DNA from 3 places in the Pseudoalteromonas sp. NFXS53 genome. Region 1 is predicted to be linked to each of the others. Evidence: predicted binding sites of a transcription regulator. Region 1 holds the regulator's gene; each other region holds the start of a gene.
The links. The regulator MetJ, encoded in region 1, represses methionine synthesis genes. The targets are predictions, from matches to a motif close to TAGACGTCTAGACGTCTA.

Region 1 (2,282 bases):
TTAAACCACGTAATGTCAGATAGCTATCGAATGGTGCGCCAGTAATACCAATGTTATTTGCCCACCAAGCCAGCTCTTCACCTAACTCTTGGGTTTTCGCAATCACGGCCCCACCAACGACATCAGAATGGCCGTTAATGTATTTCGTGGTCGAATGCACCACAATATCAACACCAAACGAAATTGGGTTCTGTAGCGCTGGAGATAAAAACGTATTGTCAGCCCCCACTAAAGCGCCCACTGCATGGGCTGCATTCACAACCGCCTCGATGTCTGTAAGACGAAGAATTGGGTTACTCGGCGTTTCAATCCAAACCAGTTTAGGTTTGATCTCTGCAATTTGTGCAAGACTGTCAGCGCGGGTTAAATCTAAAACCTTTATTTTTAACAAGCCACGCTTTTCAAGTGAGGTGAATAAACGATAACTACCACCGTAACAATCATGCGGAATAACTAAGGTATCATCGTGATTTAAAAGTTGTGTTACTAGGTGTACCGCTGCCATACCGGTCGCTGTGATGATGCCTTTTTCTCCGCCCTCAAGCTGGGCTAGTGCTTCAGCTAGAATATCGCGATTTGGGTTACCGCTACGACCGTAATCATAATCACGCTTAGTATCGAAATCAGCGAACGAATACGTTGTTGAAAGATAAAGAGGAGGCACAACCGCACCATGATGCTTATCGGCTTCGATACCATGTCTGACTGCGACTGTTGATTTATTGCGTTGGCTCATATCACCACCTAGTATATGGATGTTTAGACGTCTAAAAGGTTAGATGATCAAATTGGAGAAGTCAAAACATTTATACTGCTAAATGGCTATTTAACTAGAATTTGACTATCTTTTTTAAACCGATAAAATTTCGCCACCTCGTTAACTAATATTGTTAATAAGACTGGGTTTTTGACCATAAATCGGTACATTAACCTTAGTTTGAGTTGGGCGTTAGTCAAACTAAGTCAATTAAAGCCGTCGCAAACGAGCGTAGTCTTATTGGCAGTAATTACTCTTAAGGCATCAGAAAAATATTATGGCTAAATGGAATGGTGAATACATTCACCCTTATGCAGAGCATGGCAAAAAATCAGAACAAGTGAAGAAGATCACCGTATCTATTCCTTTAAATGTATTAAAAGTATTGACTGATGAGCGTACTCGCCGTCAGGTGAACAACTTGCGCCATGCAACAAACAGCGAGTTACTGTGTGAAGCATTTCTGCATGCCTTTACGGGTCAACCGTTGCCGAGCGATGAAGACTTACGTAAAGACAACCCTGAGAAGATCCCTGTTGAAGTGCGTAACATTATGAAAGAGATGGGCTTAGAGATCCCAGAGATTAACGAAGAAGGTTAGTCAGCTTTCTTGTTATTACAAAGAAAACATAAAAAAACCTCGCCATTGCGAGGTTTTTTATTAATCTAGTCTTTTCTAAGATTAAGATTCAAATTGTGCCATGTAGTTTTCTGGTAAATCGATTTGCGCAACGCCAGAATCAATCGCAGCTTGTGCCACAGCTTTAGCAATGCGAGGCAATAAACGCGGATCCATTGGCTTAGGAATAATATACTCAGCACCGAACTCTAGCGACTCAACATCGGCTGCTTTAAGTACTTGCTCAGGCACAGGCTCTTTCGCAATACCACGAATAGCTTCTACCGCAGCGATCTTCATTTTATCGTTAATCGCTGTTGCACGCACATCTAGTGCACCACGGAAGATAAACGGGAAACATAAAACATTGTTCACTTGGTTTGGATAATCCGAACGACCTGTCGCCATAATTAAATCGTTACGTGCACCATGTGCAACTTCTGGATTAATTTCAGGGTCAGGGTTTGAACATGCAAACACGACTGGCTTGTCTGCCATAAGCTTTAGGTCTTCTGGAGAGAGTAAGTCAGGGCCAGATACACCCACAAACACATCTGCTTCTGCAATTACGTCTTGCAGCGTACGCTTATCAGTGTTGTTAGCAAATAGCTTTTTATATTCGTTTAAGTCATCACGACGCGTATGGATAACGCCTTTACGGTCTAGCATGTAAATGTGCTCACGCTGTGCACCACATTTAATCAGCAGCTCCATACATGCGATTGCTGCAGCACCTGCACCTAAACATACAATGATAGCGTCATGAATGTCTTTGCCTTGTACTTCCAATGCATTCAACATACCCGCAGCAGTTACAATTGCAGTACCATGCTGATCGTCGTGGAATACAGGAATATCACAACGCTCTATGAGCGCTTTTTCAATCTCAAAACACTCAGGTGCTTT
Region 2 (2,282 bases), on a different contig from region 1:
AAAAGATCCTATGGTTGTGGTCGGTAATAAAGGTAATCCTAATGCGGCTTGCTGCTTTTTAGCTCGTTCGGAAAATTCACTTTGTCGCTTTGCGTGTTCGGCAGTAAGTGATGCCACTTTTTCTTGAACCACAAGGTTATTTACGCGCTTAGAACTCGCTCTGGCTTTTACAGGCGCTGAATATAGGTCTAAAGTTGCTAGTGCTTTATTCTCAATGGCTGTTTTAAGTAGCTTAAGCTCTTGTGCCTTTTGTTTTGCGAACGCCAACCAAGAACGTAATTCAGCATCAAGCTTTTCTTCTTGATCTAAATCTACCGGGGTATGGAGTAATGAGCATGATGGTGCTAACCATAAATTATCACCGCGACTTAGTGCTATGGGCTCAATCTGATTATAAATAGCAGACAGATCTGCTCGCCAAATATTACGACCGTTAATAACCCCTAAAGATAAAACTTGGTCATCATTTAAAAGCTGGTTTAGCTTTGTAAAATCTTGCTCACCAGCGACACAGTCAAAATGCACACCTGCGACAGGATATTGCTGAATATCTTCATAATAATCTTTTACTGACTCAAAGTAGCTGGCCAGTAAAACCTTCACACCTTGCCCATTTAATGTAGCAAAAGAAGTGCGCAAAGCACTGCGATACTCATCTGATAGCTCTAGGGCGAGTATTGGCTCATCAATCTGTACCCATTCAACGCCAAGTTCAGCCAGCTTTTGTAACACTTGCTGATAAACCGGTAACAATCTCTCCAGAAGCGAAAATTTATTAAACGACTTATCTGCACATTTGGCTAAATGCAAATAAGTAACAGGCCCGACCAAAACAGGTTTAACTTTATAACCCAGACTGTGTGCTTCAGCGACTTCCTCAAACAGTGCTTGCCAGGTAAGTTCAAAGGTTTGCTCTTTAGAAAGCTCGGGCACTATATAGTGGTAGTTGGTATTAAACCACTTAGTCATTTCACTCGCTGCACAAGCACAACCACTTGGCGCTTTACCTCGGCCTATTCTGAATAATGTATCTAGATCAACATTGCCATCGGTATTTACATGGCGCTTTGGTATAGCGCCTAGCAATAAGCTGGTATTGAGTACATGGTCATACCATGCAAAATCGCCAACCGGAAGTAATTCAATTCCAGCTTCAGCCTGTATCGCCCAATTCTCGGCTCTGATAACTCTGCCTTTCTCTAGTAACTCGGCCTGAGTTAGCTCGCCTCGCCAATACGCTTCGACTGCAAATTTGAGTTCACGTTTTTTGCCAACTCGAGGAAAACCTAAATTATGAATATGCGCCATGCTCTTTCCTTAAAATTATACGGATGTTTAGATGGCTAAAAGTATTAACATGAGATAGGATGAAGACAATTGATGGTTTTTCAGTTTTAACATGAACAAAATTAATCGAATAAATTTGTAAAAAATATGATCAAAACATGACAACGCTGTCAAAAATAGTGTTATAGTGATTTTGCTAATTAAACACAGTTTTATGCTGTTTTTATAAACTAGCAAACACGGAAATTAAAGTTATGCAGTTCAGGAATAGGTGAACTCTGAATTTTGCTCACTCTAAGAATGAGATTTATTGAAGATGATAGATATTAAACATTTAAAAACCATTTCAACGCTTAAAGAAACCGGCTCGCTCGTTAATACAGCCCGTGAACTGTTTTTAACTCAATCAGCTTTATCTCATCAAATTAAAGACTTAGAGAACAAATTAGACTGTCAGCTGTTCGAAAGAAAAACACAACCCGTGCGATTTACCCCACAAGGTATGCTACTACTAGAATTGGCCAACGAAGTGTTACCAAGAGTAGAAGCAACCAAGTGTCGATTAAAAGAAAGCCTCAATCAACCAATTTCTCAACTGCGCTTAAGTGTTGAATGCCACGCATGTTTCCATTGGCTATTGCCGACAATCAAAGAATTTAACAATTTCTGGCCTGACATCCATGTAGATTACGAGCGCGGGTTTAGCTACGACGCCATTCCAGAGCTACTCAACGATGACTTAGACCTAGTGTTAACTTCTGATATTCGTGAAGCCGACAAGCTTGAATACGCGCACCTTTTTGATTTTAAGTTGAAACTGATTGTATCACCCGATCATGAACTGGCTAAAAAAGCCTACGTCACGGCCCTCGACTTAAAAGACGAAACTATTATTTCGTACCCTATTCCAAAAGAACGCCAAGATATTTTTAAGCATTTTATTCAAAATGCACGCTTTGACGGCACATTAAAAACAGTGGATCAAGGATTACTTA
Region 3 (2,282 bases), on a different contig from region 1:
GCTACCTGATTTGTTTGGTGAACCGTAACCAATGACTGTCTTACAACAAATAAGCGTTGGCTTGTCAGTTTCTGCACGTGCCGCTTCGATTGCTGCTTTAATTGCATCGCTATCGTGACCGTCTACGTCAGCAATTACATGCCAGCCGTAAGATTCAAAACGCTTAGGTGTATCATCGCTAAACCAGCCTTCTACTTCACCATCGATTGAAATGCCGTTGTCATCCCAGAATGCGATAAGCTTACCAAGACCTAGCGTACCTGCTAATGAACAAGCTTCATGTGAAATACCTTCCATTAAACAGCCATCGCCTAAGAAGGTATAAGTATAGTGGTTTACAATATCAAATTCGTCACGGTTGAATTGCGCTGCAAGTGCTTTTTCAGCAATCGCCATACCTACCGCATTAGTAATACCCTGACCAAGTGGGCCAGTTGTTGTTTCTACACCTGGTGCATAGCCGTACTCTGGGTGGCCCGGTGTTTTAGAATGCATTTGACGGAAGTTTTTCAGATCATCAATAGAAAGATCATAACCGCTCAGGTGCAACAAAGAATAAATAAGCATAGAGCCGTGGCCGTTTGACAGAATAAAGCGGTCTCTGTCAGCCCACTCTGGGTTGCTTGGGTTGTGCTTTAAATAATCGCGCCATAGTACTTCTGCGATATCAGCCATACCCATAGGTGCTCCCGGGTGACCAGACTTAGCTTTTTGTACTGCGTCCATAGACAGAACGCGAATGGCATTTGCAAGTTCTTTGCGTGACGGCATGAATTCTCCTACCTTTAATTGTGTTGCGCTGAAATGTCAGTGCCTTCATTCTGACTCATTTATGGTACTTACTGCAACGTAAATACCTGAGAAAACGAGGGCTAAACCTGCATATTTCGGGATCTGCAATTGAAAAAATCTAATTCAGACGTCTAGGCGTAAAAAAACTAGGCAAGTTAATTTGTTTTAGATAGAATACGCCCCTTATTTTTTCGCGCTATCCCCGATGTTCGTGAAGCGCAATATTTGTGAGCATAGATACAATGGCAAAACACTTATTTACTTCTGAGTCTGTTTCTGAAGGTCATCCGGATAAAATCGCTGATCAGATCTCTGACGCGGTACTAGATGCAATCATTACGCAAGACAAACACGCACGTGTTGCTTGTGAAACTATGGTTAAAACAGGCGTTGCGATCATCTCTGGTGAAATTTCAACAGATGCTTGGGTAGACCTAGAGTCAATTACGCGTAAAGTAATCACTGATATCGGTTACACGTCTTCTGATGTAGGTTTTGACGGCGACACATGTGGCATCATGAACCTAATCGGTCAACAGTCTCCTGAAATCGCTCAAGGTGTAGACCGCACTAAGCCTGAAGAGCAAGGCGCTGGTGACCAAGGTCTAATGTTTGGTTATGCAACGAACGAAACACCAACGCTTATGCCTGCGCCACTATACTACTCTCATTTGCTAGTAGAGCGTCAAGCTGAAGCACGTAAATCAGGTATCCTACCTTGGTTACGCCCAGATGCTAAGTCTCAGGTAACTTTCGTATATGAAGATGGTAAACCTGTTGCTATCGATGCTGTTGTACTTTCAACTCAGCACAACCCAGATATCGAGCAAGATGCACTGGTTGATGCTGTTATGGAAAACATCATCAAGCACACGCTACCTGCAGAGTTATTAACTGAAGATACTAAATACTTCATCAACCCAACTGGTCGTTTCGTTATCGGTGGGCCAGTAGGTGACTGTGGTCTTACGGGCCGTAAAATCATCGTAGACACATACGGCGGTATGGCACGTCACGGTGGTGGTGCTTTCTCTGGTAAAGATCCATCAAAGGTTGACCGTAGCGCAGCTTATGCTGGTCGTTATGTTGCTAAGAACATTGTTGCAGCTGGTCTTGCTGATAAGTGTGAAATCCAAGTTTCTTACGCTATCGGTGTTGCAGAGCCTACATCAATCACTATCGATACTTTCGGTACTGGTAAAGTTTCTGAAGAGAAACTAGTTGAGCTAGTTCGTGAGCACTTCGACCTACGTCCTTACGGTATCACTAAGATGCTAGACCTACTTCACCCAATGTACCAAATGACTGCAGCGTACGGTCACTTCGGTCGTGAGCCGTTCGAAATGACGGTTGGTGATGACACATTCACAGCATTCAGCTGGGAAAAAACAGACAAAGCAGACGCACTAAGAGCAGCTGCTGGCTTATAATTTTAAGTCATCTGTTAAAAAGGCGCTTACCTGAAAAGGAGCGCCTTTTTTAATGTCTGT

Region 2: a site for MetJ is predicted at 1,329-1,346, ahead of metE (5-methyltetrahydropteroyltriglutamate--homocysteine S-methyltransferase). Genes of this name have one in related genera too.
Region 3: a site for MetJ is predicted at 917-934, ahead of metK (methionine adenosyltransferase). Genes of this name have one in related genera too.

Annotation. Positions count from the first base shown of each region.
Region 1 covers NZ_JBWVBR010000007.1:159,552-161,833, forward strand. Annotated here, with positions in the region: gene metB (cystathionine gamma-synthase) at 1-736, opposite strand, end outside; gene metJ (met regulon transcriptional regulator MetJ) at 1,035-1,358, shown strand; gene AC1HJP_RS09830 (malic enzyme-like NAD(P)-binding protein) at 1,440-2,282, opposite strand, start outside.
Region 2 covers NZ_JBWVBR010000006.1:7,344-9,625, forward strand. Annotated here, with positions in the region: gene metE (5-methyltetrahydropteroyltriglutamate--homocysteine S-methyltransferase) at 1-1,308, opposite strand, end outside; gene AC1HJP_RS08245 (LysR substrate-binding domain-containing protein) at 1,604-2,282, shown strand, end outside.
Region 3 covers NZ_JBWVBR010000014.1:66,831-69,112, reverse strand. Annotated here, with positions in the region: gene tkt (transketolase) at 1-771, opposite strand, end outside; gene metK (methionine adenosyltransferase) at 1,035-2,222, shown strand.